Regions from separate parts of the Leucobacter triazinivorans genome, predicted to be linked through region 2. Evidence: predicted binding sites of a transcription regulator. Region 2 holds the regulator's gene; the other holds the start of a gene.
What was found. The regulator HspR, encoded in region 2, represses chaperone genes until heat shock. The targets are predictions, from matches to a motif close to AAGTTGAGTCNNNNNGACTCAACTT.

Region 1 (15,667 bases), 1.0 Mb from region 2:
GAACGCGACGATGCGGCTCATTCCCCTCGCGCCGAGTGGTCTTACCATTTAATATAGTTCACCACAGGCCCATCTCCAAGGCGCGAGCGGCCGAACGCCCCGAAAGGATCGAACATGACGACGAGCTACGCGATCGCGGTACTGCCGGGAGACGGCATCGGCCCGGAGGTGGTCGCGTGCGCACTCGAGGTGCTCGACGCCGCAGAGCAGCGCTACGGGTTCACCACCGAACGCAGCACGCTCGCCGCCGGCGCCAATCACTACCTCGAGACCGGCGAGCTGTTCGACGCGGTCGAGGCGCAGCTGCGCGGCAACGATGCGATCCTCTTCGGCTCCATGGGCGACCCCCGGGTCACCCCCGGCATCCTCGAGCGAGGCTTCATCCTCGAGATGCGCCAGCGCTTCCAGCAGGCCGCGAACGTGCGCCCGGTGCGCCTCTACCCCGGCGTGCCCACGCCCATCGCCGACCTCTCCCCCGAGCGCTGCGAGATGGTGATCGTTCGCGAGAACACCGAGGGCGCCTACGTCGGCCGCGGCTCGACGGTGCACGCCGGCACGCCGCACGCGGTCGCCATGCAGGAGTCGCTCAACACACGCGCGGGCATCGAACGCGTCGTCGACTTCTCGTTCCGCCTCGCGCTCGGCCGCCGCAAGCGGCTCACCCTGTGCCACAAGACCAACATCCTCGTCGCCGCCGGTCAGCTGTGGCAGCAGGTCGTCGCCGAGGTCGGCGAGCGCTACCCCGAGGTCGAGGTCGACTACGTGCACGTCGACGCCATGTGCTTCCACCTGCCGCTCACCCCCGAGCGCTTCGACGTCGTGGTCACCGACAACCTCTTCGGCGACATCATCACCGACCTCGGCGCCGTCATCCAGGGCGGCCTCGGCGTCGCCACGAGCGCCAACCTCAACCTCGACGGCAGCGCTCCGAGCATGTTCGAGGCGATCCACGGCTCCGCCCCCGACATCGCAGGCACCGGCCTCGCCAACCCGGCGGGGGCGATCCTCTCGCTCGCCCTCATGCTCGGCCACCTCGGCGAGGGCGAGGCGGCCCGGGCGGTCGAGGCCGCCACGGTCGAGGTGCTCGGCGCGCTGCCCGCGCTCGCCGGGGCAGGCATGGGTGCCACCACCTCCGAGATCGGCGCCAGAGTCGCCGAGCTCGTGCGCGACGGGCGCACCGACGCCGGGCTCGTGCCCGACTCGCTGCTCGGCGTGCTCGCGGAGCTCGCGCCCTCGCGCCTGTCGTAACCCGTCGCCCCGCGCCGCAGCACGATAGCCTGGTCGGGTGGAGAGCGGAGACGAGGAGGCCAGACGGCGCCTCTCCCGCACCCCGCCGCGCTGGGCGACCGTCGCGGTGCTCGCCTTCGCGGGGCTCTGCTCGTCGTTCATGTTCACCCTCGTCGTGCCGCTGCAGGCCGAGCTGCCCGAACTGCTGCACGCCTCGCGCGAGGACACTACCTGGGTGGTGACGATCACCCTGCTCGTCGCCGCCGTCGCCACGCCCATCTCGGGTCGTCTCGGCGACATGTACGGCAAGCGGCGCGTGGTGCTGGTGCTGCTCGCTCTGCTCGTCGCGGGTTCGCTCATCGCCGCGGTCGCCGGGTCGATCGTCGGCGTGATCATCGGCCGCGCGCTGCAGGGCGCCGTGACCGGAGTGATTCCGCTCGGGATCGCCATCATGCGCGACGTGCTGCCGCCCGAGCGGCTGGGCACCGCCGTGGCGCTCATGAGCGCCACGATGGGCGTGGGCGGCGCCCTCGGCATGCCCATCGCCGCGTATCTCGCGCTGCACACCGACTGGCACGCGCTGTTCTGGCTGGCGGCGGCGCTCGGCGCGGTCGGCCTGCCGCTCGTCGCGCTCTTCGTGCCGGGCGATGTGCTGCGCACCGCGGGCCGCCTCGACCTGCTGGGCGCGGCGGGGCTCGCGCTCGGACTCACCGGGATCCTGCTCTTCGTCTCGCGCGGAGCGGAGTGGGGCTGGGGCGCTCCGCTCACGCTGAGCTGCGGCATCGGCGGCGTGATCGTGCTGCTGCTGTGGGGCTGGTATCAGTTACGGGCGACGGATCCGCTGCTCGATCTGCGCGTGGCCGCGCGCCCCGCGGTGCTGTTCACGAACATCGCCGCGATCGGCATGGGTTTCGCGCTGTTCTCGTCGAACGTCACATTCCCGCAGATGCTCGAACTGCCCGTGGCCTCGGGATCCGGATTCGGCCTCGACATGATGCAGGCGGCCCTCATCGTGATGCCCGCCGGCCTCGTGATGATGGTGATCTCACCGCTGTCGGGTTGGCTGGAGCGCACGATCGGACCCCGCCCGCTGTTCACCGGCGGCACGGCGGCGATCGTGCTCGCCTACGTCTTCGTGCTGCTGTGGTCGAGCGAGGTGTGGCACATCCTCGCCGCGAACATCTTCATCGGGATCGGGATCGGCTTCACCTTCGCAGCGATGCCGATGATCATCATGCGCTCCGTGCCCGCGCACGAGACGGGTGCGTCGAACGGCCTCAACGCGCTCTTCCGCTCGGTGGGCACGTCGAGCGCCTCCGCCGTGATGGGCGGGGTGCTCGCTGCGATGAGCACGGACTTCGAGGGGCGCGCGGTGCCGAGCCGGGAGGCCTTCGAGGTCTGCTTCTGGCTGGCGATCGCGGCCGGGGTGATCGCGCTCGTGCTCTCGCTGCTCATCCCGAAGCAGCCGACGGGCGAGCGGCATCCCTCGTTGCCGGGTTGATCCCGGGGGTGCGCCTTCCTCCTTTCTCCTGCACTCCCCCTGATCTGCTCCTCTCTCTCCCCGGCACCCCGTCGAGATCCCGATTTCCGTCGCGCGACACCGCGCTGGGCGGCAGGATTCGGGATCTCGACGGGTACGAGGGCACGCGCGCTGGGCCGCGGCACCCACTGCATCACGCAGCAGCAGCCTCGCGCCGCCGGGGGTGCGACCCCTCAGTCGCGCTTCCGGCCCTCCCGGCCCTCCGCGAGCTGCCGGGTGAGCCCGGCCTCGTCGTGCAGCCGGGGCTCCGTGCGGTACTGCGGACGCACCCCGGACTTGTCACGGTAGAACGCGCGGATCCGGTCCATGTCGGCCCCCACATCGCCGGTGAGCGCAAGGGTCGGGCCCAGGCCCGCCGTCCTCGTGGACCCATCGGCGAACCCGAGGGTGACGGGCAGCCCGGCCGACCACGCGATCCGGTAGAAACCGCTGCGCCACCCCGCTCCCCGCCTGGTGCCCTCAGGGGTGACCACAAGCAGGAAGCCCTCGGTGCGACGCGCTCGCGCGACGACCTCGTCGACCACCCCGCTCGCGTTCGCGCGGTCCACCGGGATGCCGCCGAGCGCACGCATCACGGGGCCCGCCATTCCGCGGAACAGCTCGCGCTTGCCGAGCCAGTGGATCCGCATGCCCGCGTCCCAGGCGATGGCGAGCATCAGCAGGAAGTCGAAATTGGAGGTGTGCGGTGCGCCGACGAGGATGCGCGGGCCGGCGACCGGTTCGGTCTCGCGCGCGAGGCGCCACGGCGACAGGCGCCAGAAGACGCGGGCGATGGCGGCGCGCGCGGAGTGCGAAGTCATTCCCTCAGCGTACGCGGGTACGCTGCGCCGAGCCGGATATGCCGCTCGGGATCGGGCAGGGCCGCCCGCGGATCAGGCCGGGCCGGGGCTGGGCCGGTCCGGTCCGGGCCGGGCCGGGCCGGGCCCCCGGGATCAGGCTGCTCCCCCGATCAGACCGCATGCTCGGAGGACGCCCCGCCCGCCCCGAGCGGCCCCGCGACCACGCGCGCGGGCGCCCCGTCCGCGCCCGCGAGCGGCAGCGGAAAGATGCCGAGCCACACACGGCTCCCGAGCGGTTCGAGCTGTTCCACGCCGCGGAGGTTCTCGACGATCGCTCCGCCGGCGCCGAGCACGACGGCGTGCACGGCGAAGTCGGCGGTCTCGTGGGCGGCCGGGGTGCGGTCGGGGCTGAGGGTGTCGATCGCGAGCACGCGCATGCCGAGCCGCTGCAGACGGTCCGCAGCGGCCACGTCGAGGTAGGGGTGCCGCAGATAGCGAGGGGCGTCGAAGTGCCGATCCCACCCCGTTCGGATCACCACGATGGGCGGTGCCTCGGCGAGGCCGTCGAGCTCGAGCGCCGTCGCGTCGATGCGCGTGCCGTCGACCGCGCGATCGGAGACGTCGAGGATCAGCGCCTCGCCGCACAGCTCGTCGAGGTCGAACGCGTCGACGGTGCGCCCGCCGGGAATCGTGTGGGCGGGCGCGTCCACGTGCGTGCCGGTGTGGGATCCGAGAGCGAGGCGCGCCACCGCGACGCCGTCGGCGCTGACGGTGAGCGCCGGGTCGACGCGCACGCCGGGATCTCCCGGGTAGACCGTCATGCCGCTGACGATGGGGTGGCTCAGGTCGATCACGCGCTCAGCTTACTCCGGCAGCGCGGAGCGGTGATCCGGCAGCGCTGAGCGATGATCCGGCAGCGCGGAGCGATGATCCGGCAGCGCTGAGCGATGATCCGGCAGCGCGGAGCGATGATCCGGCAGCGCGGAGCGATGGTCGGCCGGGGGCAGCAGCAGCGCCGCCACCCAGGTGGTGATCGGCACGGCGAGCACCAGCCCCACACTGCCGCAGAGGGTGCGCACGATCTCGGTGACGATGTCCTCGTGGGTGAGCAGGGAGAGCATGGGACGGTCGTAGAGGTACAGCAGGATGAGCACGCTCATCGCCGCCCCCACATAGGCGAAGAAGACCGTATAGACGGTCGAGGCGATGTGGTCGCGGCCGATGCGCATGGCGCGCGCGTACACCTCGCGGCGCGACATCGCCGGCGCCGCGGCGCGCAGTTCCCACACCGCGGATGCCTGCGTGATGGTGACGTCGTTCAGCACGCCCAGGCCCGCGATGATGATCGCGCAGCTGAGCAGCCCGCGAAAGTCGATCTGCGACGCGAGCCCCGCCAACTGACCCGAGGCCTCGTCGCCCACCCCGCTCAGGCGGGTGGCCTGCACGGCGATCAGCGAGATGCCCGCCATGATGAGGATCCCGCACAGGGTTCCGACGAGCGCAGCGGTCGTGCGCAGATTCGGGCCGTGCACGAAGTAGAGGGTGGCGAACATGATCGCGCTCGATCCGACGACGCCGACGAGCAGGCCCGGGCCGCCCGCCACGAGCGCGGGCAGCACGAACGCGAGCAGCACCCACGCCGCCACCCCGAGCGCCGCGAGGGCGAGCAGCCCGCGCCAGCGCCCCACCGCCACGACCACCGCGGCGAACACGAGCACGAGCACGAGGAGCTGCCAGCCCCGGAACACCCCCATGGCGTCGTAGCCCCGCGCGATCCCGTATGTCGCAGAGAGGGCGGGATCGGCGCCGGACGGGTCTGCGGCGGTCGGATCAGCGCCGGTCGGGTCTGCGCCGGTCGGGTCTGCGCCGGTCGGATCCGGGGCAGTCGGATCCGGGGCAGTCGGATCCGGGGCAGTCGGATCCGGGGCAGTCGGATCCGGGGCAGTCGGATCCGGGGCAGTCGGATCCGGGGCAGAGTCGAGCGGGTAGGCGAGCAACTCGAGATGATCACCGGGCCGAATGCCGGCTGTGGCGAGCGCACCGCGCAGCTGCACGTCGATGAACCGGCCCGCGTCCGGCCCCGAGCGCAGACCGACGCCGGCGCGCAAGCAGGTGGCCTCGGAGGCCTGAAATCCGGAAGCGGCGCTCTCGCATCCCTCCTCGATGCGCAGCACCTCGCCGCGCTCGAAGGTCGCCCCCTCTGCCACATACATCGCGCGATCGGCCACCCTCGCCACGTCGGAATCGTTCGGCCAGAGCGCCACGAGTCCCCCAGCGGTCGCCGCTGCCACCAGGAGCAGCAGGCCGAGCGTCGCGACGCGCGCCGACGGCGATGCCGCAACCGCACCGCTCGGCACGCGCGGGCGGGTGTGGGTGTGAGCGTCGGGCCGGGTGTGCGGGTAGGGCTGGGCGTGCGGGTAGGGCTGGGTGCGGTTGGGGGGATGGGTGCGGGTGTGGCCCAGGGGGTCGACCCCTGGTTCGGGGGCGAGCCGGGGTTCGGGGTCGACCCCTGGTTCGGGGTCGAGCCGGGGTTCGGGGGCGAGCCGGGGTTCGGCGGCCGAGGCCGTATCGGCGCCTTGACTGGGATCCGGCTGGTCGCGCGAGCCAAAGAGCCGAGCCGACCACACTCTCCAAGTATCGATAATGCATCTCATTATAGGAAGATCCTATCCGTGGACCAGCTCCGGGCCTGGGGCCGCGGGCGGTGGGGCGGCGGGGCGGTGGGGCGGTGGGGCGGTGGGGCGGGGCGGCGGGGCGGTGGGGCGGTGGGGCGGTGGCGGCAACACACGGAGAGCGGAGTTCGCCCACGCCACCCGGATGCGCTCGCCCTCAGCGAACGCCCCTTAGCACTCCCCACCCGAGAGTGCTAATCTGATTTCACGTTGAGTCGACTTCACTCAACTTCAATTGCGCTCCGACGAGACCAGACGAAAGGTGACATGATGGCGAACTACAGCCCGATTCGAGAGATGGAACGCCTCGCCGGCGCTCTGCTCGACGGCCCCGCACGGGGGCCCCGTCAGATGCCGATGGATCTGTACCGCGACGGCGACCGCTACGTGCTCACGGCCGATCTGCCCGGCATGGATCCCGGATCGGTCGATATCGACGTCGACGGCCAGCTGCTGACCATCCGCGCCGAACGCACGCTGCCCGACCACGATCACGTGAAGTGGATCACGCGCGAGCGCACGCCCGGCAGCTTCCTGCGCCAGCTCAGTCTCGGCCAGGGCATCGACACCGAGCACATCTCCGCCGGCTACGACAATGGCGTGCTGAGCGTCACGATTCCGGTGAGCGAGCGGGCGAAGCCGCGCAAGGTGCAGGTGTCGAGCGGACCGGTGATCGAGGCAGAGACCGCCCAGGGCGACACGACCGCGGCGGGACTCGACGGTCGCCGACTCGAGAACGCGCAGGCGTAGCACCGCCGCCACGCGCGAAGCCCCGGCGAGGGATCCCTCTCTCCGGGGCTCCGCGCGTCTGTGCGTGGCGACGCGAGCGCCTGCCGCGTGGCCCAGCGACGCTCGCTCACGAGCAGCCACGCTGATTCACGAGCAGCCACGCTGATTCACGAGCAGCCACGCTCGCCCACGAGCAGCGAGGCCCACAGCGGACGCCCGCCCACGAGCAGCGGCGGCCGCTCACGGCCTGCGCGCGCTCACATGCCCGCTGGCGGCCACGGGCATCCACTCGGGCATCGGCTCGTCGTGCGTCGCCCCGATAACGGGCGGCGAGATCGTCTCGCGCTTCTCCTCGCGCTGGGAGATCTGCTGCGCGTACGTCTTGACATAGTCGGTCTGCAGTTGCAACTCGGTCTTCTGCTCCTGCAGTCGGGCCGCGCTCGCCGCGAGTCGATCGGCCGTCGCCTGCACCTGAGACTTCGCCTCGCTGACCCGCTCTTCCCGAGCGACGAGATCGTCGCGCTGACGCTCGAGCGCCGCCCACTCCGAGGCGAGCCGCTCGGCATTGCGCCGCGAGCGCTCCTGCTCGGCCGCCACCTCACGCCGCATCTTCTCGAGTTCGGCGGCACGATTGCGCAGATAGTCGTCGTGCGCCGCGTAGTCGCCCGTCAACGCATCGAGGCGTTCCGAACGCTCGGTGAGTTCGGCGCGCAGCGCATTGAGCGCCTCGCGCTCGGAGCGGAGCTGTCGGTCGCGGCGCTCGACGTCTTCGACTCGGCCGTTCAGGTCGTTCTCGACTTCGACGATGCGCATGGAGCGGGTCTGCAGATCTTCGACGGTGCGCGACTTCTGATCTTCGAATGCGGCGTACGCGGAAGACAGGATGTCGCGATCACGTGCGAGCTGCTGCTGCCTCGATTGCACATCGGCCTCCTGGGCCTTGACCCTCGTCTCCCAATCGACCGCGGCGCGAAGCCGACTGCTCGCCTGCTCAGCGCGCTGCACGATCTCGTCTGCATGCGCCGCAAGCGCTTCCTCGCGCTCTTCGAGCAGCCGCTCCCGCTCTGCGATGACGGATTCGCGCTTGGCCAGCAACTCCCTCGACGAGCTCTCGCCCTGGAACATGAATCCGTACGGGGAGACATTCGATTCCGCGGTATCCGTGCCGTCCGTTTCGGTCGGCAGCGACTCCGAGGGGCGCTCGACCAGAGCTTCGGGCAGCTGCGGCGCCGAAGCCGCGGAGACCGGGGACGCACCCGACAGCGGCGAGTCGGACGCGCCTCCGGCGGGACGCTGCGACGCAGTCGGAAGCGTCGCTGCCGAGGACGCGGCCGAAGATTCGGGATGCTCTCGCGCCAGACCGGCCAGCCCCTCTGTGGCCCAGTCGCCCAGCGCGTCGAAATCGGGGAGGTCGAGTGAGGACGAGTGGAGCTGCGGAGCAGAGCTGTCGCTCTCTCGCGGGCCCTGGTCTTGCATAGCGTTCTCCATTTCGATCGTTTGGACGGCGGGGATGTGCGAATGACCCGACTCGGAACCCGACGGGTCGCCCGGCACCGGAGCAGACGAGGGATCCGGCACCGGAGCAGACGAGGGATCCGGCACCGGAGCAGACGAGGGATCCGGCACCGGAGCAGACGAGGGATCCGGCACCGGAGCGAGCGGATGCGCCTCCGTCGGAATCGGGGGTGCAGCCGGGCGAGGCGCCGAGCCGCTGCGATCGGTCGGGAGCAGTGCGGCGGGAGGCGCGGGGGCCGCGTCCGCGGCGTCGGTCTCGTGAGCGGGCCTGCGCAGCGCGTCGCGCAGTTTCGCCCAGGCGGCGTGAAGCCGGACTCGCACCAGTGCGACGCGCAGGATCCCGGCCCGGCGCTTGCGTCGCACCCAGGCGCGGGTGGCGCGCCAGGGTCGCGCAAGGCGTGGCTCGCGTCGGTTGTGCGCCTGCGCATCTGCCGAGCCGGACGGATCCGGCGCACCGAGAATCTGCGCTGACGCACTCGCAGCGCCCACCGCACTCGCAGCGCCCACCGCACTCGCAGCACCCGCAGCGCCCACCACGCCAGCAGCACCCGCAGCGCTCAGAGACCCCGCGGGCCACTGAGCCGGATGATGCAGCACGTGCGGAGTCGGCAGCCCATCCACCACCCCCTGCCACTGAATCTCGCCGCGCACCCGCCACAGCGAGATCCCCGCGATGACCGACCCGACCGCCAGCAGGAGTGCCGTCAGGGCGAACCCCAACGGAGTGAGCACCTGCCACGCCCATCCGAGCTGCGGAATGTGAAGGATCTGCACCCCTCGGATCCACGCCGGTGAGACCGGCGAATCAGCTGCGGCGTTCGCGTCGCCCTGAGTGGTCAGGCGGCACGACGTGTCGTCTCCGTAGACCCCATCGGTGATCCCCACCACCCGGTGGGTGATCAGTTCGGCGCCCGGGCGCTGATAGGTGACGACGTCTCCGGGGCTGAGCTCGCACGCGTGCACGCCCGCGACACCCCGGTAGACGATGAGGCTGCCCTGCGGAATCGCCGGAGCCATCGAGCCGCTCGATATCGTGGCCGCGCCACCGCCGACGATGGCGGGAACCAGCAGTGCGCAGATCAACAGGGTGGCAGCGGCAGCCGCAGCCACCCAGCACAGCCAGGCCGCGGGGCGCCTCCACCGCGACCACTGCCAGAACCGCGCCCCCCGCGGTTGCATCGTCGCCCCCATGGACGGAACATTCTGCTGCACCGCGTCAGTCACTGGAGCACCGCCTCACGCGCAACGGGTGGCCGCGCATCGCGGTACGAGGTCTCGTCGAAGAGCGTCATCGCTTCCGAGAACGTCATGGCATCGCCGTGCGCCAGCGCGTCGCCGTTCTCGAGCGCGTCGCCGGGAATGCGCGTCCCATCGCTTCCCGGCACCGACTCGCGACGTACCTCTGCACGAGGTGCAAGCCCCGGCGCCTCGAAACCCGGGTCTCTGAGCGGTGCAGCAACCGGCGCCACCGGTGCAGCGGCCGGCGCCACCGGCGGAGGGACCGGGGAGGCCCCGAACGGCAGCTCAGCGCGGTGCAGCAGGTCGACCGCCTCGCGCCCGCGGAGATCGGCAACACCCGGGAAACTCTCGGGGGTCAACCCCATGAGCAGCGGCGCCACCGAACCGTCCGAGCCGTGCGCACCGATGAGCCAGAGGGTGCCCCGCTTGCGACTGCTGCGCAGTCCGAGCACCAGGGACAGCTGCGGAAGCCTCGCGATCTCGGCGAACACCGCGTCGGGCGTGGAACGAGCTTCGGCCGACACCCCCAGGCGCTGATCGCCCAGAAACAGCGTCCAGGTGAAGGCGCCGACCGAGGACGGCCAGCGCGATGCCCGAGGCAACGCCCGCCTGCGGTGTTCACGCCACGCCGCGAGCTCGGCCGAGTGGGGCGCGCGATACGCGATGCGGATCATCGGACGGTCGGCACCCGTGCGTGCGACGTCGGGCCTGCGATGCGCGGAATGCGCGCGTGCCAGGGGACGGGTGGCCAGCGCGAGCAGCAGCACCGCTGCCGGAACAGGGAGGACCCACCAGGGGAAGCCCGGCCCCTCTTCAGTGACTGCCTCGAGCCGCGCCTCGTCGGCTTTGGTCATGGGCACCCGCGTACCGCGCACGAGCAGTCTGTGGGTGTTCACGCCGATCGGGGTGCACGTGACGAGAGTGATGTAGTCCTCGCCGGGGACCTGCCGGAGCGCATCGAGCTGCGTGGGCAGCACGGTGAGCCGCTGATCGACCTCGTAGGCGAGGGTCTCGCCCGCGACCGAGACGTAGAATCGGTCGCCGGTGCGCAAGTGATGGAGGTCGTTGAACAGCCTCGCACCCACCATCCCCGAGTGCGCCGTCAACACGGAATGAGTGTCTTCGCCGCCCACCGGCAGGCCGGAGCCGAAGAGGTGACCGACCCCGATATCGAGCACCTCGGGATCGGTGTGATGGAAGATCGGAAGATTGACGCGAATCTTGGGAATGCGCAGCAGCGCCATGATGCCGTTGGGGTCGCTGTTCAGCGTCGCCTCGTATGCGGGCTCACCGTTGCCGACCGATCTCGGTCTGCCCGAGTCATCGAGGGCATACGGGTCTCTCAGGGGGCCGTTGGGCAGGCTGCGGTTGTACTCACGGGCCGCCTCGAGCTCGGCCGCGAGGTCGGCAGCTCCGGCGCTCCCGGTCTTCTCTCCGTAGCCCGACGCTTGGCCTGCCTGCACCCGATCGTCGAACCAGATGGCTGCAGCGGGGTAGCACATCACGGCCACTCCGGCGGTGATGGCCCCGATGATCCCGATTCGCCAGAGGGGCCAGGGACCCAGCAGCGCGCGCGAGCGAGCTCGCCAGCCGCGGCGCGGCCGCGACGTCGAGCGTGCACCGGGCAGCCGCACCCGACTCTCGTCGATCGTGCGCACGGCCATGCTCCCTCCTTCCCTGGTCGAGTGGGCGACTTGACGTTCACAGCGTGGTCGGGCGGCCGAACGCCGCCCGACCACGCTGTTCACTCATCGGCAGAATCGATCACAGCAAGGCGCTGGCGACCTGCTCGGTGTTCTTGCTGCGGCGACGAGCCTGGGTCACCAGGAACGACGCAGCGCCTCCCGCGACGAGCAGCGCACCGAGGACGATGATGAGCGTCATGCCCGCGCCACCGGTGAGCGGCAGGGAGAACCCGGCGTTCTTGGGCACGTTCACCACCGTGAGATCGGGCTGCGCGGGGTCGGTCGACGCCTCGCCCGTCACGGTGAACGGCACCGGCATCGGCAGCAGGGAGTAATCCACACCGTTGACGGAGGGTGCCACGACCTCGACGAGGTAGTACTGCACGAAGCCCTCTTCGTCGCTGATCTCGTCATCGCCGTCGGTGTCGACGACCTGCGCGTTCCCGGCCCAATCGCTGTGGCGCAGGCCGTCGATGGTCAGGGTGCCGTCGGCAGCGGTCTCCCACTGGGACACGCCGGCTGCACCATCGTCGATGACCACCTTGCTGGCCGCGACCGGTCGCCCGTCTCCGTCGACCTCCGTGTACACCTCGAACTTGGCGCCGGGAAGCGCGGCCGCGGGCTGCGCGTCGTTCGTCTTGAGCACCATCACACCGCCGAACTTGGTTTCGGAAGGATTCGTGGTGACCGGGCCGCCGGGCTCGCCCGGCTGCCAATCGATATCGAAGCCGTCGGGCCAGATCTGTGCGACGTTCTCCACCGAACCCAGACCGGTAATGCGGGTCGAGAAGGTGAGCACCACATGGTGCCCGTGACGAACCATCATCTTCTGCAGACCGTCAGGGGTGAAGTCGACCATCAGGGTGTTGTCATTGCCTGCTGCCGGGGCGGTGAACGTGAAATCGTCGCCCTCGGTCAGCGTCTCGGCGGCGACGACCCCTGCGGGATCGACGATCTGGACCGAGTACGCGGGCGTCGTCACGTACTCGAGTCGCGAGTCGAGCGGATCGACGATCGTGTAGCGGGCGATGTTGAACTCCTCGTACGGGCCGCTGATCGAGCCGTCGCCGTCGAGATCGACGGGAGAACCGCCGATGGTGCCGGTGATGCCCCACGTCAGCACGTCGCCGATCTTCGCGACATCGCCATCGACGACCGTCTTCGACGCCGACGTGATGGAGTTCTTGGGGTAGACGTGCACGTCGTACAGCCATGACGTGCCGCCGGCGCCGTCGTCGACGGTGATCGGCACCGTCACGATGAACGGAGCCGCGGGCGTCACGACGACGTCCTCACCGTTCACCTGAGACGGGGTGCCCACCTCTTCGACGAGGTAGACGCCGACGGGCAGGTCGCCGAAGTACTGCAGACCGGCGGCGTCGGTGGTCGGCTGCGCGGGTGTGCGATCGGCGCCGAGCGTGTACCCGCCCGCGGTGATCGCCGAGGGGTTGCCCGCGAATGTCGACGCGAGCTGCGATGCGCTGCGCTGGCCGGCGTTGGTGGCCAGGTCGATGCCCTCGACCTGGCGCACCCGGAACTCGACGCCGGCGAGCGGATCGGCGTCGGGACCGGGCGTGAGCTCGGTGCCGTCGCCCACCGCCGAACCCGACTCGGGGGTGATGTGCTTGTGAATCGACAATGAGCCGACCGCCTGAGGGTCGATCGTCTGGTCATCGGCGAATACTGCTGGCGAACCCGTCAGAACCAGTGCCGTGGCGATCACCCCCACCGCAGCCGCGAGAGTTCTTCTCCGAAACTTGCTCAACTTGTACTCCTTTTCATTCGGTGGACACCAGGGCGGTATCCAAGGGGGGGGTGGTACGAGAGGAATCAGATACCGCCGCGCAGCGACCTGCGTCGTGCCGCGAGCGTGCGCACGAGCAGCATTCCGCCAGCTGCGAGCAGCAGCGCGGCCGACCAGCCGACCAGGCCGGAACCGGCACCGCCCGCGACGGGGAAGACCATGTTCGGCACATCGCGCACGGTGGCCCTCGGTATCGTGCCGAAGTCCTGCGTCGATGCATCGCTGATCTCGACCGTTTCGGCGGCGATATCGGAGGCGTCGAACGTGAGCACGCCGGTCACAGAGACCGAGAACCGCAGCGGAGCCGCCAGCAAGCTGAACCCGGCCGGGGCGACGTGCTCGACGAGCGCGTAGTCGCCCGGCACCAGGCGCGAGACGATGAACCGCGTGGCGGTGCCCGGAGCCCCTGCGCCGGGGGAGACACCGTCGACCGGCGCAAGGCTCAGCCAGATCGGCTGGGACTCGTCGAGCACGCCACCCCGAACCGGGTACACGCGCCAGTCGGAGCCTGCCATGGCCACCCAGCAGCTGGACGCGGGCGGCACGCAGTTGCCGGACTCGCCCACCTTGTCGATCTGGAAGGCGGCGAGCGGCGCCCGTGCGACGCCCACATCGGATTGATCGGTGTCGGCGTCGACCGTGTCGTTGCGCTGAATGTCGGCAACGGGTCGTGCCGAGTCGTAGGGCGAGGACGGATTGCTCACGGTCACCGCGTTCAAGAAGTCGAGATCGGGCTCGGCGTCTCGGGCGAGCGGAGTCTTCACCTGGATACTGCGGGTCTGGCCCGCGGGCACCGTGCCGAGTGCCCACGCCCCGCCCACGACCGCGGTACCCGCAGGAGGCGCGCCCCACGTCACCTCGCCGGCGACGAGACCGGCGTCGGGCACGTCGCCCACGACGACCTGGTAGGCGGGCTTCGGAGAGGAGTTCTTCACCTGGATCTGCCAGGTGAGTTCGTCGCCCGCGCGCCAGCCCGTCGCCGAGACGAACTGGGCGTGCACCTGCAGCGCCGAGCCGTCGCGGACCACGGTGACCAGGTCGCCGGACAGCATCGCCAATCCGGTGCCGCTCGCTCGCGCCGCCGAGAAGTTGTAGTAGGTGTCGCCCACCTGCTCGCCCTGAAGCGACCAGGTCAGCGTGACCGTCTTGCTCTTCTTCGCCGCGAGCGCGCCCCCGACGATTCGGAGCGCGGTCGTGCCCTCCGGAACCTGCGTCGGCGAGCACGACTGCCAGAGCCCGTCACCGGGGTCGGCGTTGGCCGGGTCGAGCGGGTCGACCGAGATCGTCTGCGGTGCTGCGGAGGAGCAGTACAGCGTCTCGCCGGGGTTCAAGGTGACACTGTGCACCGCGAAGGTGCCGCTGAAGCTGCTGCCGCGCGGGTCGCCGTTGTAGGGCAGCAGGTCGATGATGTCGGTGCTCGACTGCGGCAGCACGTCGTTGTTGGTGAGCGTGATCTTCCAGGTGTTCGAGCCGAGGCCGGCCGGCACCTCGGCGGCACCGGCCTGCTTGAGGAGCACCGTCTTGGTGTTCTGCTTCACCCGCAGGGTCGCTGACGACTCGGCCAATACCGGAGAGCCGAGCCAATTTTCCCTGAAGCTCGAACTCGTCGTCAGTACACCCTCAGTCGCGGTGACGACGGCCTGATAGCTCATCACCGTTTCGGTGTTCTGGTACATACCCGCTTGCCACCAGAAGCTGGACGGGTGCGACGGGTTAGGCGGTGTGGAGATCGGCTTTCCCTCGACCGCGACTCTGAACGAACCGGGCACCCAGGACAGCCCCTCCGGGAGGATCTCATCAACGCTCATCGGGTTGATGTACGCGGTGCCTCCTGCGAAGTTGCGCGCATACGGCCGCGTGATCACCGTGACGACGTCGCCGGGCGCCGCGGCACTCGGGGAGATCTCCTTCGTGACCTCTGCGATGTAGGGCTTTTGCCGGAAGAAGTCGACGACCTTGGGATACACGCCCGAATAGGCTGTGCCATTATCGGTCACCTTCCCCCTCCAGTCGCCGTAGGCCCACTCCCCCGCCACTCCGTTGGAAATGCTGCTCGTGGCATACGCCAGGCTTTGCCCACTCAAGCCCGGCATCAGGCCGAGGCCCGCCTCGACCTGCGATCGGATGACGGGCATTGTGGCGTTCGAGAAGTCGTACGACACGACCACCGACTGCCAGCTCGCGGCGTCGCCAGAGATGCGGAATGTGCCGCCGCTGGGGTCGACCTCATTGGGGGTGAGGGTCTGCTGCGTCCAGACCGACGCATCCGTCGTCGGCCGCGCGCAGGGCTGAGTTGCCGGATTATGCGGTGCCGAAGTACCGGGGCCCGGGGTGACCTCGGGAAAAGAAGTCTTGGGATAAGACGGCAGAGGAGAGGTGTAGACCTCGACCTCCACCCCCTGCCCCAGGTACTCGGGCGGCACCTGCAGATAGCCGTCGTAGTTCACAGAGAGTCTGATCGCCGAGCGGAAGCGCTG
Region 2 (15,667 bases):
CGACCCGGCGGACGGGTCGGCTGCCGGCTGCGCCGCCGCCGCGGGCTTGTTCGCCGCCGCGGGCTGCTTCGCGACCGCGGGCTGCTTCGCCGCAGCCGGCTCCTTCTTCGCCGCGGGCTTCTTCGCCGCCGCGGGCTTCTTCGCCGCCGCGGGCTTGTTCGCCGCCGCGGGCTTCTTCGCCGCAGCCGGCTCCTTCTTCGCCGCAGGCTGCTTCGCGGGAGACTCGACGGGCGCGGGCCGGTGGGGGACGAACCCGCGGTGCAGTGCGACGATGCCGAAGGTGAGATTGCGGTAGGCGACCCGCTCGAAGCCGGCCTCCCGCAGCCAGGCGGCGAGCTCCGCCTGCTGCGGCCACGCCTCGATCGACTCGTTGAGGTAGCGGTAGGCCTCGGCAGCGTCGCGGTTGATCACCCCGGCGATGCGCGGCAGCACGTGGCGCCCGTAGAACGCGTACGGCCCGCGCACGATCGCCGAGGGCGGCGTGGAGAACTCCGCGATCACCACGCGTCCGCCCGGTTTCACCACGCGGCGCATCTCCGCGAGCGCCGCGCGCGGATCGGCGACGTTGCGCAGCCCGTAGGAGATCGTAGCCGCGTCGAAGCTGTCGTCCTCGAAGGGCAGCGCGGTGGCGTCGGCCTGCACGAACTCGATGAGGTCGTTGCCCGCGTGCCGCCTGCGCCCCTCCTCGAGCATCCCCCTCGAGAAGTCCGCCGCGACGACGTGCGCGCCCTGCGCGGTGAGCGCCGCCGAAGACGTGCCGGTTCCCGCGGCGAGGTCGAGGATCCGCATGCCCTTGCGGGGCGCGATCGCCCGCGTCGTGGCGATGCGCCACAGACGGTCGTTGCCCACCGTCAGCACGTCGTTGATGAGGTCGTAGCGAGGGGACACCTCGTCGAACATCGCTGAGACGTCGGCGGCGTGCTTGGTCGCGGTATCGGCTCGGGTCACCCCTCCATGCTAGCCCGTCCGCACTGGCGGGGAGCTGGCGGGATCCCGCGTCTCCTCGCACCGCGTGCAGTGACCGTTCGAGCGAGCGAGGTAGATTGGATCGAGTGACCACTGATCACGGAGTGCCCCGGCTGCGGGCGATCACGAGACCGCTCGCAGAAGCGCCCGACCTCGTGTCGCTCGCCGACCCCGAGCACCCGCTGCTCTGGCTGCGGGACGACCGCGGGTGCGTCGGTGTCGGCGAGATCCTTCGGCTGACGTTCACCGGGCCCACCCGCTTCCGGGATGCCGCGGCGCAGTGGCGGCGCATCGCCGAGGCCGCCGTGATCGACGATCCTGTGCGCCTGCCGGGCACCGGGCTCGTGGCGCTCGGCGCGTTCGCGTTCGCGGATCGCAGCGCGGCGGAGAGCGTGCTCGTGGTGCCCCGGATCCTCGTCGCGCGGCACCGGACCAGCTGGTGGATCACCGAGGTCTCGTGCGCTGATGCGCCGGCGACGAGCGCGCCGCTGCGTCCCGAGGCGCGCCCGCAGGGGTCGTGGCCCGGCACCGCGTTCGGCGCCTCGCCGACGGACCCGCGGGCGGGCGCAGCGGACGAACCGGACCGAGAGACGCACTCGGACGCGGTCGCGGCCTACCTCGACGGCGTGCGCGAGGCCGGCAGGCGGATCTCCGAGGGCGAGGCGGAGAAGATCGTGCTCGCCCGTCAGCTCGGCGGCACGATCCCGCGCGACGCGGATCTCCGGATCCCGCTGCGCAGACTCGCCGATCGCTATCTCGACTGCTGGACCTTCGCGGTCGACGGGCTCGTCGGCGCGAGCCCCGAGACGCTCGTGCGCTCCACGAGCGGAGCCGTCTCCGCACGGGTGCTGGCCGGCACGCGCGCACGGCACCCCGAGGATGCGAAGCGCGATGCGCGAGCCCGGGACGAGCTGCTCACGAGCGCCAAGGAGCAGCACGAGCACGCGTTCGCAGTGCAGAGCGTTGTGACGGCGCTCTCCCCGTACGTGCGCGAGCTGCACACGAGCGAGGAGCCCTTCACCCTCCGGCTCCCCAATGTCTGGCACCTGGCCACCGACCTCGGCGCGAGTCTCGGCGAGCGCAGCTCGGCGCTGGAGCTCGTGGGTGCGCTCCACCCCACCGCAGCTGTGGCGGGAACGCCGACCTCGGCCGCCGTGGCGGCGATCGACGAGCTCGAGCCGTTCGATCGCGGACGCTACTCCGGCGCGGTCGGGTGGATCGACGCCGAGGGCGACGGCGAGTGGGTCATCGCGCTGCGCTGCGCCCAGGTGAGCCCGGCAGATCCCGGGACCGGGGAGCGCGCCGTCGTCGCGAGCGCCGGCGGCGGGATCGTGGCCGGCTCGGATCCCGAGCACGAGCTCGGCGAGACGGTCTCCAAACTGCGGCCCATCACCGAGGCGTTCGCGCCGTAGGGCGTCCGCCCCGTCACCCTGCGCGAAGAGAGCGCAGCGAACGCAGTCGCACGATCCACCGCCCGTTGAGCGACGAACCTGCGAGGAACCGGAACACGGCGGATGGCGTCACGCCGGCCAGCGCAGCTCGAGCGTCCCGGCGACGCGGGCCCGCTCGGCGGCGACGTCGAAGTCGGGCTCGGGCCATCGGGGATCGATCCGCTGCAGCTCGGAGATGACGATGCGCTGCACCGCCGCCCGCGCGTACCACTTGGCGTTCGCGGGCACCACGAACCAGGGCGCATGATCGGCGGTCGTGCGCTCGATGGCGATCTGGAAGGCCTCCATGTACGACGCCCAGTGCACGCGCTCCTCGACATCGCCGGCGTTGTACTTCCAGTGCTTCTCCGGGTCGTCGAGCCGCGCGAGCAGCCGCTCGGCCTGCTCCTGGGGAGAGATGTGCAGCATGATCTTCACGATGCGCACCCCATCGTCGGCGAGGCGGCGCTCGAAATCGAGGATCGCGCCGTAGCGGCGCTCGATCTCGTCGGACGGAGCGAACCCGCGTACGCGCTGGATCAGCACGTCCTCGTAGTGCGAGCGGTCGAACAGGCCGATGACGCCAGGACCGGGGACCCGCGATTCGATGCGCCACAGGAAGTCGTGCGCGCGCTCCTCCTCCGTGGGCGGCTTGAATGCTGTCAACGCGAGGCCGTAGGGCTCGAGCTGGGAGAACACGTGGTTCACGATCCCGCCCTTCCCCGCGGCGTCCATCGCCTGCAGCACCACGAGCAGCCGCTCCCGCGCCCCGAGACGGCTCTGCGCGAAGAGCTTCTCCTGCAGTCCGCGCAGCTGCTGCGCCGAACGCGCCAGCTCGGCCGCGCCGTCTCTCTTCCCGCCGTCGGTGCCGGGGGTCGCCGCCGGATCCACGTCCTGCAGCCGGAACCCCGGCCCGACCCGCAGCAGCTCCGCCGCTTCCCCGGTCCAGAACGTCTGCGCCATGCCGTCTCCTCTGCTCGGATGACTTCCACTGTACGGCGTGGCATCGGGTGCCCACTCGGTTCCCCGGCCCCAGCTCGGCCGGCGGGCGGCTCAGCGGCTCAGCGGCTCAGCGGCTCAGCGGGATCTCGACGAGCGTCGGTCCGGAGACCGGCTCCGTGAGCAGGCGTTCGAGATCGCCCCGGGTGGCGACCCGCCGATACGCCCAGCCGTACGCCTCGGCGAGCGCGTCGAGGCGCACCCCCTGGGGCGTGTACATCACGCGATCGTATGCGGAAGGCTCGGCCGATCCGGCCACTTCGAGACCGTCGAAGATGGTGCCGCCGCCGTCGTTTCCGACGAAGAGCTGGATGCGCGGCCGCGGCTCGTGCTCGGGCAGTAGCAGCGATCCCGCATCGTGCAAAAGCGCCAGGTCGCCGAGGAGCACCCGCGTGGTGCCCGCCGCCCGCGCCGGATCGTCGCTCGCCTGGCTCGTCGCCGCCACGCCGAGCGCGGTCGCCACGGTGCCGTCGATCCCGGCGAGACCGCGATTCGCGCGCACCTCCAGCTTGCGCGCGGGGGCGAGTCCGTCGAGCACGCGCACGAGGCGCGATGCCGCGAGCACCAGACGGTCGTGCGGCCAGGTGGCGCGCCAGACGCTCTCCACGAGCAGCTCCCGCGAGACGGGTTCGCGCATCACGGCCACCTCGGCCCGTGCGTAGGCGCTCCGCTCCTTGTAGCCGGTGGCGAGCGCCGCGTCGAGGTCCGGCTCGTGCAGCGTACTGCGCTGCCGCTGCAGCTCGCGGTCCGGCTGCACCCACGCCCCCAGCCAGCGACGCAGCGCACGGGGATCGTGATCCTCGGCCACCCGCGCCGCGCGCACCACGCGCGCGTCGCGAGCCGGATCGAAGTGGTCGGCCTCGTCGTAGGGATCGACCACGATCACGTCGACGTCCTCGCGACGCAGAAGGGCGGGCACCTGCCGGGTCAGGGTGGGGTGACCGAACACGATCGCCTGCTCGACGAGCGCGCCGACGGACGGATCGTCGAGCAGCGTGCCGTATGCGGTGATCGCCTCGCGCCCGTAGCGGGCGCCGCTGACAGCCTCGGCGAGCAGCGGCAGGCCCGCCGCGTGCGCGAACGCCTCGGCCTCGGGCCCCGCGCCTTCGCCCGCCACCACCACGGCGAGCGCGTCGCCCCGGTGGACATGGGTGTCCGCGTCGGGGAACCGCGCGCTCGCACGGTCGCCGTGCACCTCGACTCCCCCGGCAGAGCCGCCGCTCGCCCGGATGCCATCGGCCCGGCCGTCGTGCCCCTCGAGTCCGCTCACCGGCATCCCGATGGCGGCGTGCGCTCCCGAGGTGCGCAGCTCTGCCGCCTCCTCCGCGGCGGCGGCGAAGCCCGCGGAGACCATTTCATCGAATCCCTCGGTACCCGAGAGCGGCTCTCGGAACGCCAGGTTCAGGTGCACCGGGCCGGGCGGGAGCGCGCCGAGCACGCCGGTGGCCGCGGAAAGCGCGTCGACGGCGAGGGATCCGGGATCCCGACCGCCGTCCCGGCGCACATCACCGTCGGGTGCGACCTCGGGCGGCGGAACATCTCGCCACAGGCGGGTGACTCCACCGAAAACGCCGGCTTGCGCCGTCGTCTGATTGCTGCGGATCCCGCGCAGCTCGACCGGCCGGTCGGCCGTGAGCAGCAGCAGCGGCACCCGCCCCTCGTGCGCCTCGAGGACGGCGGGCATCAGGTTCGCCACCGCGGTGCCGCTCGTCACCACTACGGGGGCCGGGATACCGGTTTCACGTGCAACACCGAGTGCGAAGAATGCTGCCGACCGCTCGTCGAGCCGCACGTGCAGCCGGATCGCCCCGACCTGCTCCGCGGCGGCCGCCGCAAGCGCGAGCGCCTGCGACCGCGAGCCGGGGCACAGCACCACGTCCTCCACTCCGCGGCGGATGAGCTCGGCCAGCAACTCGACCGCGAACATCGACGCCGGTGCGGGCCGTGGCGCGGGGCTCACTTCTGCGCCGCGTCGCCGTCGGGGCGCGCGTCGCTGCCGTTGGCGGATTCGTCGCCCCCGCCCGGCTGCCCTGCGGCGTCTTCGGCGCCTCGCGACTCATCGGGCGCCTCGTGGTCGCGGGCGCCCTCGGTCGTCTCGCGCTCCGTCTCCGCGGTCGGCTCGGGATCCGGCCCCGCTTGCCCCTCGCCCGGATAGGTCTCGTTGTCGAGCTCCCGCAGCCGCTCCTCGAGATCGCGCATGTGCGCGTCGAGATCCTCGTTCGAGAGGCGAGTGCCGGTGAAGCGCGGATCGTCGTCGGGAGCGGGACGCCGCGCCGCGGTCGACTTGGCGCCCTTGCCGATCACGAACCAGAGCACGCCGCCGATCACCGGCAGCAGCACGACGATCACGACCCAGAGCGGCTTGCTCACCCCGCGTGCACGCGAGGCGTCGGTCATCGCCGCGTCGACCAGGGCGTACAGCGTGAACGCCACGGCGACGACGATCCCGACAATCACGACTCGCACCATGCCCCCATCGTACCGGCCGTGTCTGGCTTCCCGCTGGTCGCCTCGGCGCCGCTGTGTTCTCGAGTGCGGGATGGGGTCCCGGGGCGAGGCGAGACAGGGGGCCGGGGAGCGTCCGGCGGGACTGAGGCCGGCGGCCCGGAGCGGTGGCCCGGCGCGACGGCCCGGAGCGGCGGCCCGGAGCGGTGGCCCGGCGCGACGGCCCGGAGCGGCGGTCCGGCGGCAAGGGGCAGGGATCCGGACGGAGCCGAGAGCGGTGGGCAGACGCCGGGTTTCAGCTCAGGCGCCGCGAGTAGACTCGCACGCGTGAAGACCCCCCGCTCCGCCTGGATCACCTACACCGTGCTGCGCCTGCTCTTCTTCGCGGTGCCGTTCGCACTCATCTACCTGCTCGGGCTCTCACTGCGATTCTCGCCGATGCTCTCGGCGGTCGTCGCCGCAGTGCTCGCGGCCCTCATCAGCGTCTCGCTCTCATTGCTTCTGCTTTCGAAGCCGCGCGAGACCGCCTCGGCCAGCATCTACGACTGGCGCAATCGCGATCGCACGGCGGACGACATCGCCGAAGACGACGCGATCGCGGCCGCCGAAGCAGGCGGGCCGACTTCTGCCGACGCCCACTCCGGCGAGCCCGCCGATCCCGCATCGCGTGCCGCGGCGACTTCGGGCACGGCTGAGTCCACCGGGGCGGAGGCGGCTGCGGCAGCGCAGACGACCAGCGACGTTCCGGCTCCGGAGCGCGCCCGAGCGCAGGGCCCCGAGGGGAGCTGATCGACCCCTGAAGCACTGGCCGTTTTCAGCCAGTGCGTTTGACTTCTGGCACTTCGGAACCGAGACGAGCACGCTAGTCCGGTGTCCAAGATCCACTCGTCCGCCGCGCTGCAGATCGGCCAGCGCGTGCGTGCAGTCCGCCACCGGCTCGGCATCTCGCTCGAAGATCTCGGCGAACTCTCCGAGATCAGCTGGACCAGCATCGGCAAGATCGAGCGCGGAGCCTCGAGTCCGACGGCCGAAACTCTCGTGCGGATCGGAAGCGCGCTCGGCGTTGATCCCGGCACCTTCCTCAGCGGCATCACCGCTGACGACTACGGACAGCGACTGCACCAGCTCTCGGCGCGGGATCTCATCAAAGCGCGCGCGGAGCAGGACGAGCAGCACCGCCGCAAGAGCTGATCGCCCGGCACGAGCAGGTTCTGCGCCGACTCGCGCCTGCGTTCCACCCCCGGCGCCCGCACCCGCCTGCCGCCTGTGCCCCTGCCTCATGCCTCTGCCTCCTGCGCCCTGCGTCCTGCGCCCTGCGTCCTGCGCCCTGCGTCCTGCGTCCTGCCTCGGCACGGCACGAGTGGGAGTCGCGATCTGCCGCTTCGGCGCAGGATTAGCGGCATATCGCGACTCGCACTTCACGCCTGCGCTCGGCGCGGGCGCGGCGCGGTGGCGGCACGCTGGAGGCGCGGCGCGCGGCGCGCGGCGCGGCGGAGGCGCGGGGCGGTGGCGGCACGGTGGAGGTGCGGCGCGGCGCGGGCGGGGCGCGGCGCGGGGCGGGCCGGGCCGGCGCCGCTCAGCCGCGAATCGCCGACAGCACCGTGAACGTGCGGTCGCGGGCGACCTGGCGACTCGGGCCGACCGCGCGCTCGACGAGCGCGCGGTATCGCAGGTGCGAGTTGAACACCAGGCGCAGCTCGCCTCCGGGCGCGAGCGCGCGACGGCACGCCCGGATCAAGCGATGCGCCACCCCCGCGTGCACCGCGGCGCCCGCGTGGAACGGCGGATTGAGCAGGATCAGCTCGGCCCATCCGTCCGGCACCGCGTCCAGAGCGTCGGCGCGGTGGATCTCGACGCGCTCGGCCACACCCGCGGCCTCGACTGTGAGCCGGGTCGCCGCGACGGCCGCGGCCGACTGGTCCGTGGCGACGACGGCCGCCTCCGGGCGGGCGAGAGCGGCCGACACAGCGAGCACGCCGTTGCCGCAACCGAGATCGACGATCCGCCGCGCGCCCGGTGCCGCATCCCCGAGCCCCGCGAGCAGGAGCCGACTGCCGTGGTCGAGCGTCGGTCCCCCGAAGGTCGCACCGTACGCCGCCACGCGGAACGGAAGCGCCGCATCGTCGCCCCAGCGCGGGAACGACGGGCGGCCGGGATCCCGCGGGCCCCGCGCCATGAGCACCCTGGACTTGCGCCACCCGAGCCCGGCCGAGACCTCCGCGAAGCATCGGCCGAGTACCTCGTTCATGGCGCGAGTCATGTGCTTCACGCGGCCGCCGGCGTAGACGCGCACATCGGGCGCAGCCCAGCGCGCGACGCACGACGCGATCTCCTCGAGCGCGTCGAGCCCGCGCGGCAGCTGCAGCAGCACCACTCGTGCACCGTCGAGCAGCGCTGCGTCGAGCGCGTGCGAGGCGAACGCGTCCGTCAGTCGGAGGCGCTCCGCGTTGCGGACCAGCGCGCGCTCCCCGAGCAGCGGGTCCTGGTGCGTACGGATCCCCCTCGCGCCGAGCACTCCTGCGGCGCCGAGCGTGAGCGCGCCGTGGCGATCCCCGATCACCACGAGCTCGCCGTGCCCGAGTCGGCGCACCGCATCGGCAGCCGTGGCGAGGATCAGCTCGTCGGCGGCGTCGTGGGCCTGCAGCTCGGGTGCATCGAAGTCCGGCTCCCGCGACAGCTCCGCGAAGAGCTCGGAGAAGTCAGAAGTCTCGGCGGCGCTCACCCCACCACGTTAGCGGCGCGGGCTTCCGATTCGCTCGGTGATGGATCCTGCGGCTCGCCTGATGTCATAGCGTTCCCGCGAAATGCGCGGATGGATCCTGCGACTCCGCGCAGGATGACGGGGACGGACCACCACAGCAGCAGCGGGTGAGAGCTCCGCGAACAAGGCGACGCTATGCATCAGCTCCGGCAGCGCCGCCCACCCCGCGGAGCGGACCCCTACGGCTTCCAGACGACGATCTCGGCGTTGCGCCGCACCCGCGTGCCGCGTCGCAGCGTGATCACCTCGCCGCCCGCCGCCCCCGCGGCGAAGACGCGCCGCTCGGGGCGTCGCAGCCGCTCCTCGGTCAGCGCGTGCTCGAGCTCGGAGACACGGCCTTCGAGCTCGCGCACGCGATCCTCGAGCTGCAGCACCCTGCGGATCCCCTCGAGACTGAGCCCCTCGGCCGAGAGCCGGGCGACCTCGCGCAGCCGCGCGACGTCGTGCAGAGAGTAGCGGCGCGTGTTGCCCCGGGTGCGCTGGGGCGACACCAGCCCGATGCGGTCGTACTGCCGCAACGTCTGCGGGTGCATCTCGGCGAGTTCTGCCGCCGCCGCGATCGCGAAGACGGGCGTGTAGCGATCCATCTGGGGCGCCGCCATGAGATGTCCTTTCGTGAGGGATCCGGTGGGGTGTTCACAGAGACGACTCGTCGCTGCGCGAGGCGCTCAGCCCGGTGCTCGCTCCGACCGACCGGGTGACGCTCCACCCGACCCGGGTGACGGGCCGCTCGACGGGAGCACCTGCCGAGCGGCCCGGATCCGCTAGCCGCGCGACCGCGCGAGCAGATCCTCTCGCGGATTCTCCTGCGGTTCGACGGCGCGAAACGCCTCGAGCGCCTCGCGTGCCGAATCCGAAAGGTGCGACGGCACGACCACCTGCACCTCGGCCAGCAGGTCGCCGGTGCCCTTCGCACTCTTGACGCCACGCCCCTTGACGCGCAGCACACGGCCGCTCGGCGTCCCCGGCTGCACCTTGAGCTTCACCGGCGCCCCCTCGAGCGTGGGCACCTCGACGGTCGCGCCGAGCGCCGCCTCGGAGAACGTCACCGGCAGCTTGAGGCGCAGGTTCTGGCCGTCGCGCTCGAAGACCGGGTGCTTGCGCACGCTGATCGTGAGGATGATGTCGCCGGCCGGCCCGCCGCTCGGGCTCGGCTCGCCCTTGCCGCGCACCTTGATCTTCTGGCCGTCCGAGACGCCCGCGGGAATCTTCACCTTCACCGGCCCGTTGGGGGCCTGCAGAGTGACCGTGTCGCCGCGCACCGCGGTCTCGAAATCGAGCGTGGTCGACGCCTGGATGTCGCGACCGGGCTGGGGTCCGCGCGGCGCGCCCCCTCCGAACATGCCGCCGAAGATGTCCTCGAAGCCCTGGCCGCCGCCCTGCTGGTAGCTGAAGTGGGTGCCGCCGCGGCCGCCCCCGAACATGCCGCCGAAGACGTCCTCGAAGCCCTGCGCTCCCCCGCCGCCGGCGGTGAAGCGGGCTCCGCCCGCACCCATGGCGCGGATCTGGTCGTACTCGGCGCGCTGCTCGGGATCGGAGAGCACCGAGTAGGCTTCGCTGATCTCCTTGAACCTCGCCTCGGCCGCGGTGTCACCCGGATTCGAATCCGGGTGATACTTGCGGGCGAGCTTGCGGTAGGTCTTCTTCAGCTCGGCGTCGCTCGCGTCCTTGGACACGCCGAGGATCTGGTAGAAATCCTTCTCGAGCCAATCCTGACTAGCCATCAGCCCCCACCGCCACCGCTACCTTGGCGGGGCGCAGTTCGACATCGCCGATGCGGTACCCCCGCTCGATCACGTCCAGGATGGTGTGCTGCTCGGTGCCCGGAACCGGCACCTGGGCGATCGCCTCATGCAGCTGCGGGTCGAAGGGCTCGCCCTTCTCGCCGAAGCCCTCGAGACCGAGTCGCTCCATGGTGCCCCGGATCTTCTGCGCGATGGTCGCGAACGCGGACCCGTCGGCGAGATCACCGTGCTGCTCGGCGCGGTCGAGGTCGTCGAGCACGGTCAGCAGCGGGGTCACCGCCGCTGCGGTGGCGCGCTGCTTGTCGCGCTCGGCGTTCGCCTCGGTGCGCTTGCGGTAGTTCGCGTACTCCGCCGTGAGCCGGCGCAGATCCTCGAGGTACGGGCTGTCGGCAGTCTCGCCGCCGTCCGCGGCGCCCTCGGCTGCCGCGGCGTGGGCGCTCTGCTCCGCCCCCAGGATGTCGTCGACGGTCAGGTCGCCGTCGGCGTCCTCCTGCGGCGCGGGGCCGGAAGCGTCATCCGCCTCCGGCCCCGCGGCTGGTGAGCCGGCCGATCCCGGCGACGACGCGCGTGGCGCATCGTCCCGAGCCGGCCCCGCAGGAACATCGTCGCGATCGGGATCCTCGCCCGGCGTGCGCTGTTCCTTGTCGACCATCGCTACTTCTTCTCCTCATCGTCTTCGACGACCTCGGCGTCCACGACGTCGTCATCGCCCGACTGGTCCTCGGCGTCGGCCGCGGGGGCCTCTGCCTGCGCGGCCGCGTAGATGGCCTCGCCGAGCTTGGTCTGGCTCTGGCCGAGCTTGTCGGAGGCGGTCTTCACGGCCTCGTCGTCCTCGCCCGCGAGCGCCTGCTTCAGCTCGTCGAGGTCGCCCTGCACCTCGGTCTTGACGTCCTCGGGCAGCTTGTCCTCGTTCTCGCTGATGAGCTTCTCGACCGAGTAGGCGAGCTGCTCGGCGTTGTTGCGCTGCTCGGCCGACTCGCGGCGCTTCTTGTCCTCGGCCGCGTGCTCCTCGGCCTCGCGCACCATGCGCTCGATGTCCTCCTTCGAGAGCGTCGAGCCGCCGGAGATGGTGATCGTCTGCTCCTTGCCCGTGCCCTTGTCCTTCGCGGACACCTGCACGATGCCGTTGGCGTCGATGTCGAAGGTGACCTCGATCTGCGGAACACCGCGGGGGGCCGGGGCGATGCCGGTGAGCTCGAACGTTCCCAGGTTCTTGTTGTCGCGGGTGAACTCGCGCTCGCCCTGGAACACCTGGATGGCGACCGACGGCTGGTTGTCCTCGGCGGTGGTGAACGTCTCGCTGCGCTTGGTCGGGATCGCGGTGTTGCGCTCGATGAGCTTCGTCATGATGCCGCCCTTGGTCTCGATGCCGAGGCTCAGGGGGGTGACATCGATCAGCAGCACGTCCTTGCGCTCGCCCTTCAGCACGCCGGCCTGCAGAGCGGCACCGACCGCCACGACCTCATCGGGGTTGACCCCCTTGTTGGGCTCCTTGCCGCCGGTGAGCTTCTTGACCAGATCGGTCACGGCGGGCATGCGGGTCGAGCCGCCCACGAGCACCACGTGCGCGATGTCGGCGACCTTGACGCCGGCCTCCTTGATCACGTCCTCGAAGGGCTTGCGCGTGCGCTCGAGCAGATCCTTGGTGAGCTCCTCGAACTTGGCGCGGGTGAGGGTCTCGTCGAGGTTGGCGGGGCCGTTCTCGGTGAGCGAGAGGTAGGGGAGCTGGATCTGGGTGCTCATCGAGTTCGAGAGCTCCTTCTTGGCCTGCTCCGCGGCCTCCTTCAGGCGCTGCAGGGCGATCTTGTCCTTCGCCACGTCGACACCGGTCGACGACTTGAACTGCGTGATGAGCCAGTCGACGATGCGCTGATCCCAGTCGTCGCCGCCGAGGCGGTTGTCGCCGGCGGTCGAGCGCACCTGGATGGTAGAGAAGTCCTCGTCCTTGCCCACCTCGAGCAGCGAGACGTCGAAGGTGCCGCCGCCGAGGTCGAAGACGAGGATGAGCTCGTCCTCCTTGCCCTTGTCGAGGCCGTAGGCGAGCGCCGCAGCGGTCGGCTCGTTGATGATGCGGAGCACGTTGAGGCCCGCGATCTCGCCGGCCTCCTTGGTGGCCTGGCGCTCGGCGTCGTTGAAGTAGGCGGGCACGGTGATGACCGCGTCGGTCACCTGGTCGCCGAGGTAGGTCTCGGCGTCGCGCTTCAGCTTCATGAGCGTGCGAGCGCTGATCTCCTGCGCGGTGTAGCGCTTGCCGTCGACCTCGTCGCTCTTCCAGTCGGTGCCCATGTGGCGCTTGACCGAGGCGATCGTGCGATCGACGTTGGTCACGGCCTGGCGCTTGGCGGTCTCGCCGACGAGCACCTCGCCATCCTTGGTGAATGCGACGATCGAGGGCGTCGTGCGGAACCCCTCGGCGTTCGCGATGACGGTGGGCTCGCCACCCTCGAGCACGGCGACGACCGAGTTCGTGGTGCCGAGGTCGATGCCTACTGCACGTGACATGTGTTCTCCATTCCGGGTTCGGGATCGGGGCGTTGCGCGCCCCGCGGCTGGTGCGGCCCGGCCGCGCGGATCCCCGCGGGCTTGAGCCTGTTGCACTCAAGTTTACGCGACGTCGCGGCCGAGTCAAGTCACGCCGGAAAAAGTTGAGTCGAATTCACTCAACTTTCAGCCATTGGGACGAATGTCGGAGGCGGCTGGCATCATCGGAGCCATGCACTCGAGCGAGCACTCCACACGCGCCGAAGCACTCGACGTGCTCCGCCGCCTCACCGGGCGCGTCGACGCCGCGTTCCACCCCGGCCAGTTCGAGGCCATCGGCGCGCTCGTCGACGAGCGCCGGCGAGCGCTCGTGGTGCAGCGCACCGGGTGGGGCAAGTCGGCCGTCTACTTCGTCGCCACCGCGCTGCTGCGAGCGAGAGGATCAGGCCCCACCCTCCTCGTCTCGCCGCTGCTCGCCCTGATGCGCGATCAGGTATCCGCCGCGGAGCGCGCCGGTGTGCGCGCAGCCGCCATCAACTCCGCGACGGCAGACGAGTGGGCGGAGATCGAACGGCGCCTCGACTCCGACGACCTCGATGTGCTGCTCGTCTCCCCCGAACGTCTCAACAACCCCCGGTTCCGCGAGACCCGACTGCCCCAGCTGCTCGCGCGCATGGGCCTCCTCGTCATCGACGAGGCGCACTGCATCTCGGACTGGGGACACGATTTCCGCCCCGACTACCGGCGCATCGCCGCGCTCCTCGCCGCGCTCGGGCGCGGCGTCCCGGTACTCGCCACCACCGCGACCGCCAATGAGCGAGTGGTGAGCGACGTCGTCGAGCAGCTCGGCGACGACGTGCTCACTCTGCGGGGCAGCCTCGCCCGCGACTCCCTGCGGCTCGGCTGCCTGCGCTTGCCCTCCGCGCAGGACCGCCTGGCCTGGCTCGCGGCCCACCTCGGCGAGCTGCGGGGCAGCGGCATCGTCTACGCGCTGACGGTGTCGGCCGCGGAGGATGCCGCGCAGGTGCTGCGAGAGGCCGGCCATGCGGTCGCGCCGTACACGGGACGCACCGATCCCGAGGAGCGGGAGCGCCTCGAGGCGGCGCTCAAGGCCGACGAGGTGAAGGCGCTCGTGGCCACCAGCGCGCTCGGCATGGGATTCGACAAGCCCGACCTCGGCTTCGTGCTGCACCTCGGCGCCCCCTCATCCCCGGTGGCCTACTACCAGCAGGTGGGCCGCGCCGGTCGCGGCACCGCCCACGCCGATGTGCTGCTGCTTCCCGGCGCTGAGGACGAGGAGGTCTGGCACTACTTCGCGACCGCGTCGATGCCCGACCCCGAGCGGGCCGCGGCCGTGCTCGCCGCGCTCGACGCGGCAGACGGCGCACCGCTCTCGACGCCCGCCATCGAGGCGCGCGTCGACATCAAACGGACGCCGCTCGAGCTGCTGCTGAAGGTGCTCGACGTCGACGGCTCGGTGCGGCGGGTGAGCGGCGGGTGGGTGTCGACGGGTCAGGGCTGGAGCTACGACGCGGAGCGGTACGGGCGGATCGCGGCCGCTCGCACGGCAGAGCAGCGCGCGATGCTCGACTACGAGCGGGGAGAGCGGTGCCGCATGGAGACGCTGCAGCGGCAGCTCGACGACACCACCGCCGCGCCCTGCGGCCGGTGCGACGTGTGCGCCGGGCCCTGGATGCCGTCGGAGGTCCCCGCGGCAGCCGCAGAGCAGGCGGCAGCGCGACTGCGGCGCGCGGGCGTGCCGATCGAGCCGCGCGCGCAGTGGCCCAGCGGCGCCGACCGCCGCGGAGTCCCGGTGAAGGGGCGGATTCCGGTCGCAGAACGACCCCTCGAGGGCCGCGCGCTCGCGCGACTCACCGACCTGGGGTGGGGCGGTCCGCTGCGCGAACTCTTCGCCGCCGGCGCCGTCGATCGCGAGATCGACGATCGGCTCGTGACGGGCGTCGTCGCGGCGCTGCGAGACTGGCCGTGGGAGCAGCGCCCCGTCGGCGTCGTCGCGATGCCCTCGCTCACGCGGCCACGCCTCGTGTCGAGCACCGCCGCCGAGATCGCGCGCCTCGGTCGGCTGCCCCTGCTCGGCACGCTGGACGTCGACCCCGACGTGGCGGTCACGGGCCCCGGCGGCAACAGCGCGTTCCGCCTGGCCTCGGTGTGGCGGCGCTTCAGCGTGTCCGCCGAGCTCGCGGCCTCCGTCGAGCAGGCTCCCGGCCCGCTCCTGCTCGTCGACGACCTCGTCGACAGCCGCTGGACCGTCACCGTCGCGTCCCGAGCGCTCATCGCCGCCGGGGCCGCGGCGGTGCTCCCGTTCGCGCTGGCGACCGTCGGGTAGCGCGAGAGGAAACACCCGGCGGCGCACCCCGGTATGGCAGTACGCTGGCGACATGAGCGAGAACAGCGCGGTGCACGCCGCCACAACCGCGCAGCCGTCACACGTGCAGAAGCGCACGATCCTCGCCTGGTCGCTCTGGGACTGGGGATCGGCCGCCTTCCAGGCGGTCGTGACCACCTTCGTCTTCACCGTCTACCTCACCTCGGCCCCCTTCGGTGATGAAGCCGAGGTCTCGACGAAGCTCGGCATCGCGCTGCTCGTGGCCGGCGTCGTGGTGGCCCTGGTCGCACCGGTGCTCGGCCGGCTCACCGACGCGGCCGGCCGGCGCAAGACCTGGCTGGGCGTCAACACCGCCGTGGTCGTGGCCGCAACGGCGCTCATGGTGCTCGTCGCCCCCGAGGAGCAGTACCTGCTGCTCGGCCTGATCCTGCTCGCCATCGGCAACGTCGCGTTCGAGTTCGCGAGCGTCAGCTACAACGCGATGCTCTCGCAG

Region 1: the regulator HspR is predicted to act here: its motif matches at 6,426-6,450, upstream of EVS81_RS05760 (Hsp20/alpha crystallin family protein).

Annotation. Positions count from the first base shown of each region.
Region 1 is NZ_CP035806.1:1,249,424-1,265,090, forward strand. It holds gene EVS81_RS05730 (3-isopropylmalate dehydrogenase) at 115-1,248, shown strand; gene EVS81_RS05735 (MFS transporter) at 1,388-2,728, shown strand; gene EVS81_RS05740 (1-acyl-sn-glycerol-3-phosphate acyltransferase) at 2,941-3,567, opposite strand; gene EVS81_RS05745 (cyclase family protein) at 3,717-4,400, opposite strand; gene EVS81_RS15765 (YibE/F family protein) at 4,410-6,200, opposite strand; gene EVS81_RS05760 (Hsp20/alpha crystallin family protein) at 6,489-6,968, shown strand; gene EVS81_RS05765 (signal peptidase I) at 7,188-9,686, opposite strand; gene EVS81_RS05770 (class C sortase) at 9,683-11,365, opposite strand; gene EVS81_RS05775 (SpaH/EbpB family LPXTG-anchored major pilin) at 11,466-13,151, opposite strand; gene EVS81_RS05780 (DUF11 domain-containing protein) at 13,217-15,667, opposite strand, start outside.
Region 2 is NZ_CP035806.1:2,282,473-2,298,139, reverse strand. It holds gene ubiE (bifunctional demethylmenaquinone methyltransferase/2-methoxy-6-polyprenyl-1,4-benzoquinol methylase UbiE) at 1-948, opposite strand, end outside; gene EVS81_RS10405 (isochorismate synthase) at 1,053-2,378, shown strand; gene EVS81_RS10400 (PPK2 family polyphosphate kinase) at 2,487-3,359, opposite strand; gene menD (2-succinyl-5-enolpyruvyl-6-hydroxy-3-cyclohexene-1-carboxylic-acid synthase) at 3,466-5,322, opposite strand; gene EVS81_RS15920 (PLDc N-terminal domain-containing protein) at 5,352-5,864, opposite strand; gene EVS81_RS10385 (DUF4229 domain-containing protein) at 6,168-6,629, shown strand; gene EVS81_RS10380 (helix-turn-helix domain-containing protein) at 6,711-7,031, shown strand; gene EVS81_RS10375 (class I SAM-dependent methyltransferase) at 7,417-8,562, opposite strand; gene EVS81_RS10370 (heat shock protein transcriptional repressor HspR) at 8,781-9,203, opposite strand; gene EVS81_RS10365 (DnaJ C-terminal domain-containing protein) at 9,366-10,325, opposite strand; gene EVS81_RS10360 (nucleotide exchange factor GrpE) at 10,318-10,998, opposite strand; gene dnaK (molecular chaperone DnaK) at 11,001-12,848, opposite strand; gene EVS81_RS10350 (RecQ family ATP-dependent DNA helicase) at 13,030-15,174, shown strand; gene EVS81_RS10345 (MFS transporter) at 15,227-15,667, shown strand, end outside.